DNA from 2 places in the Bradyrhizobium sp. SZCCHNRI2009 genome. Region 2 is predicted to be linked to the other one. Evidence: predicted binding sites of a transcription regulator. Region 2 holds the regulator's gene; the other holds the start of a gene.
The links. Region 2 encodes PhoB, which activates phosphate uptake and scavenging genes when phosphate is short. Its sites were predicted from a motif close to TGTCATNNANCTGTCAT; they were not measured.

Region 1 (2,399 bases), on a different contig from region 2:
GCGGCGGGCAGCTCCTTGGAGGCCGACCAGTTGTTGGTGACCTCGTGATCGTCCCACTGCACGAAGATCGGCACCTCGGCATTGAAGGCGCGAACGTTCTCGTCGAGGAAATTGTATTTGTGGGCGGCACGGAATTCGTCGAGCGTCTCGGCGACCTTGGCCTTCTCTTCCACGGTGAGGTTCTTCCACACCTTGTTGTCCGGCAGCTTCACCTCGGACTTGATCGGACCGTCGGCGTAGATGGTGTCGCCGGAGTGCAGGAAGAAGTCCGGGCGGTGCTTCTTCATCGTCGAGAAGGTGAACATGCCGCCATCATCGGGATTGATGCCCCAGCCCTGCCCAGCCACGTCGCCGCCCCAGACGAACGAGACGTCGCGCTTGTTGCCTGGCGCGGTGCGGAAGCGGCCGGCCACGGCCTCGCTTTCGACGGCGGTATGCGACAAGTCCCGGAACTTGACACGGTAGAAGATGTCCTGGCCGCTCGGAAGGCCGTCGATCAGCATCTTGGCCGTGAAGTCGCTTTCCGGAAGCGCGGCAATCGGAGGCAGCGTACGCGCGTCCTTGAACGATTCGGTGGTCGCCACCTCGACCAGCATCTGCGACGGCCGGTCCGCGCGCGCCCAGACCACGCCACCATCCATGCCGACGTCGCCGGACTGCACGCCATGCGTGATCTGCGGCCGGTCGGCGGCGCGGCTCAGATAGGGCATCGCCAGCGTCGTGACGCCGGCTGCGGCGGCCGTCGACAGGAAGCGGCGGCGGGACAGGGCTGTGTGCGATCGAGGAATGCGAAGCGTCATGCGGATCTCCTGGTCGGATCGCGCGTGGGAGCCGGCGCGAGCCACGGCCCGGCAGACCTAGAAAAGATTGATGACGCTGGAATTACAATCGCGCCGTGGACAGCGCGTGACGCGGCCGCAGGGCGAACATGGTCCGCCCTCAGGTGCCGGCGGCACGCAACTGCGCGCCGGTTCGCTGCAGATTGGCGGGCATGCTCATCAGGATGAGCTTGCGATCGGCCACCGCGTTGTGGAACTGCTCGAGCGCGATGTTGAACGCGGTCAACGCCGCGTGCTCGATTGCACCGTCCTCGAAGCAGGTCAGCGTGTTGCGCAGGATCTCGTCGGCCTCGCTCTGCAGCTGGTCGAGCTCCTCGGTCGAATCGCTCTTGCGCGCGATCGTGATCATCTCCAGCAGACGATCGCGCAGCGAGGTGTTGATGGTGCGTTCGTCGCGCTTGAGATAGCCGGCGAACCACGCACCGGCCGAACCCATCGCCGAAAGCGCCATCAGGCCCCACCAGATGTAGTCGCTGTAGCGGTCGAGGAAGGTCTTCTCCTCGCCGTTGATGAACGCCGCCGCGCCGGGATGCGCCGGAATCGCGGCGTCCTTGTCGGTGTCGGGGGTCTCGATCTTGGCAGCCAGCGGGAACTCCGACAGCAATTGCTGGCGCACCGAAAACAGCTGATGGGTGAACGCGGACACTGTCGAATCCGACAGGCCTTTGCGCGCCACGATGTGGTGGTTGAAGCTGATGGTCTTCACCTCGTCCTCGGGACGATCGGGCGAGCCGCCAAACGCGCCGGCGGGAATTTCGGTCGATTCATATTCGGGGTGGTTCTGCGCGATCGCTTCGGCCGAATCGATCGCCAGGAAGGTCGGCGTGCCGCCGTCCTTGGTGGCAGCGGCGATCGCATCCGCCGTGATCTTGCTATTGATGGGTCCGGCCGCAAGATAGACGTCCGCCCGCTGGTTGCGCACGGCTTCGGCGGCCTCGGTGATCGGGACTTGGACGATCTCGACCTTGCTGGCGTCGACGCCGTACTGATGCAGGATCACCTTCAGCAAATTGGCGTTCGCCGGGGTCCGACCGATGATGCCGACCTTGTGGCCCGCGAGCTGGGAGATCTTGGTGATCTTGGCGCCCTTGCGACCCTTGCCCTTGCCGCCCGGAGGCACCCAGAGCACGGCGACGTTCTTGCGCAGCGTCGCCACGGCCTGCGCGTTCTTTGGGACCTCGAGGTCACCCCGGACGATCGCGAGATCAACCTTGCCTGCGGCCAGCGCCTGCGCGCTCTGTGCGGCGCCCTCGGTCGGAACCGGCCGCAGCCTGACGGAGGCGTGCGACTGGGAAAAGGCCTGGGTCAGGGCCTGGACGACCTTCAGGTCGTCGCTGTTGGGCGGACCGACCGCGATCTTGAGCACCACGGGACGCATCGCAAAATAGTAGGCCCCCGTCAAAGCGCCGACGACCGCAAGGATCCCGGCGATGACGATGAACACGGCAGGGCGCATCCGTGAGCGCTGCGCTGGCGTGGTCTGAGTATCTACCAGATCCCGTCCTCCGGTGGTCCCAGGCCCGGGCGATGCCACAGGCGGCTTCGTCTGGCCACGTCGTC
Region 2 (2,399 bases):
TGACCGCGACCGGCTTCGACGGCAGCGCGTCCTTCAGCACGATCAATGCCCAATCGGCGGGCGAGCGGTCGAGCGACCACCTGTCGTGCCGGGTCGGGACGAAATCGGGCGCCACGATCAGCTTGTCGGCGACCGACGATGCCGCCGGCGTGCCCCTGTTCATGCCGGCCAGGAAGCGGACGTTGCCGGGGCTGACCTGCGCCACGCCGTTGAACACGCAATGCGCCGCGGTGAGCACGACGCGCGGCGCGACCAGCGTGCCGGTGCACCAGCCGCCGGTCGAGTATTGCGCGACGGTGACGACGCCGATCGACGACGCCGGCCACGAGGTGGGATCGACGACCTCGCCGATGTGACGGTCGAGCCCGAGCAGTTGCTCCGGACGCGGAGCGGCGATGCCGGCCTCCGCCGATTCCGGCTTCGGCCGCCAGGCCGCAATGGCAGTCTGAGCCTGGACGCGCTGCGGCTCGGTCAACTTGACCCGCTGCACGTCGCGGCCGGCCGATCGCACGCCGCTACGGCCCGCCATCACCAGCCAGGCATAGCCCTGCACGACGTCCTGTTTCACACCGCGGCCGTCGAGCAGCATCAGGCCGAGCATGTATTGCGACTGGGCGAAGCCCTGCGCCGCGGCGCGGCTGAACCAGCGGCCGGCTTCGCCGTAATTGCTCGCAACACCTTCGCCGTTGACGTAGGCGATGCCGAGATAGTGTTGCGCGACGGCGAGCCCCTGATCGGCGGCCTTGCGGTACCACGCCAGCGCCTCGGCGGGGTTGCGCGGTTGGCCCCAGCCGAAGGCGTGCATGAAGCCGACGTCGAACTGCGCCCGCGCATCGCCCTTGGCGGCCAGCGGCAGCAGCCGTCGCATCGCCGCCGCATGCTGCCCGTTGCCTGCCGCCGCGACCGCGTCTTCGAGCTCGGCGGCCGTGGCGCCCGCCGCGCCGCCGAGCAGCACGGCAAGAGATATGATGATGGTCTTGATCAAGGGCGTCCGCTGGGACCGAAACATCGTGACGGGCCACGAAGCAGACACGATCAAGACGGCGGCGGCGTGGCGGAAAGCGGACCGCGATCTCCTCAATCGGGCCGCCTCGCGCCTCACACCTGCTGCGTCCTCACGCCGGATCGCCCCTTACACCTGCTCGCTCTTGGCGAAGCGATCATCGAGCGCATAACCGGCGCCGCGAACGGTGCGGATCGGGTCCTGCTCGCGGCCGGGATTGAGCAGCTTGCGCAGGCGGCCGATATGGACGTCGACGGTGCGCTCGTCGATGTAGATGTCGCGGCCCCAGACACTGTCGAGCAGCTGCTCGCGGCTGAACACGCGGCCGGGATGCTCCAGGAAGAACTCGAGCAGGCGGTATTCGGTCGGGCCGAGATCGATCGGCCGCCCAGAGCGCGCCACGCGGCGCTTCTCGCGGTCGAGCTCGATGTCGCCATAGGACAGCACGGTCGCCAGCCGCTCCGGACTCGCCCGCCGCAACAGGCCTTTCACCCGCGCCAGAAGCTCCGGCACCGAGAACGGCTTGACGATGTAGTCGTCGGCGCCGGTCGCGAGGCCGCGCACGCGCTCGCTCTCCTCGCCGCGTGCGGTGAGCATGATGATCGGCAACTGCCGGGTCTCGGTCCGCGCCCGCAGGCGGCGGCACAGCTCGATGCCGGACAGGCCCGGCAGCATCCAGTCGAGCACGACGAGATCGGGAACACGCTCCTTCAGGCGCGTGTCGGCTTCGTCGCCGCGCGCCACGGTCTCGACCTCGTAGCCTTCGGCCTCGAGGTTGTAGCGCAGCAGCGTCGTCAGCGCCTCCTCGTCCTCCACCACCAGAATTCGGGCGCCCATGTCTGAACCGTCTCTCTCAGTTGCCGGGGATCGTCGATGCGAAGCTCGTCATGTCGCCCTTCGGGCGCTTGTCCATGATCTGCTGGCCTTCGATCATATAGAACACCGTCTCGGCGATGTTGGTCGCGTGATCGCCGATGCGCTCGATGTTCTTGGCGCAGAACATCAGGTGGATGCAGAACGAGATGTTGCGCGGATCCTCCATCATGTAGGTCAGGAGCTCGCGGAACAGCGAGGTGCAGATGGCATCGACTTCCTCATCGCCCTTCCACACCGTCATCGCGGCCGGCAAATCGTGCGCGGCATAGGCGTCCAGCACCGTCTTGACCTGCGACTGCACGAGATCGGTCATGTGCTCGAGCCCGCGGATCAGCTTCAGCGGATGGAAGTCGCTCTCCAGCGCCGCGACGCGCTTGCCGATGTTCTTGGCGAGATCACCGATACGCTCCAGATCGGTCGCCACGCGCATCGCGCCGACGATCTCACGCAGGTCGACCGCCATCGGCTGTCGCCGGGCGATGGTAAGAACGGCGCGCTCCTCGATGATGCGTTGCAGCTT

Region 1: a site for PhoB is predicted at 871-887, ahead of QX041_RS21030 (alkaline phosphatase D family protein). Genes of this name have one in related genera too.

Annotation. Positions count from the first base shown of each region.
Region 1 covers NZ_JAUEUH010000005.1:581,061-583,459, reverse strand. Annotated here, with positions in the region: gene QX041_RS21030 (alkaline phosphatase D family protein) at 1-800, opposite strand, end outside; gene QX041_RS21025 (TAXI family TRAP transporter solute-binding subunit) at 940-2,283, opposite strand.
Region 2 covers NZ_JAUEUH010000004.1:139,582-141,980, reverse strand. Annotated here, with positions in the region: gene QX041_RS15800 (trypsin-like serine protease) at 1-985, opposite strand, end outside; gene phoB (phosphate regulon transcriptional regulator PhoB) at 1,133-1,840, opposite strand; gene phoU (phosphate signaling complex protein PhoU) at 1,857-2,399, opposite strand, start outside.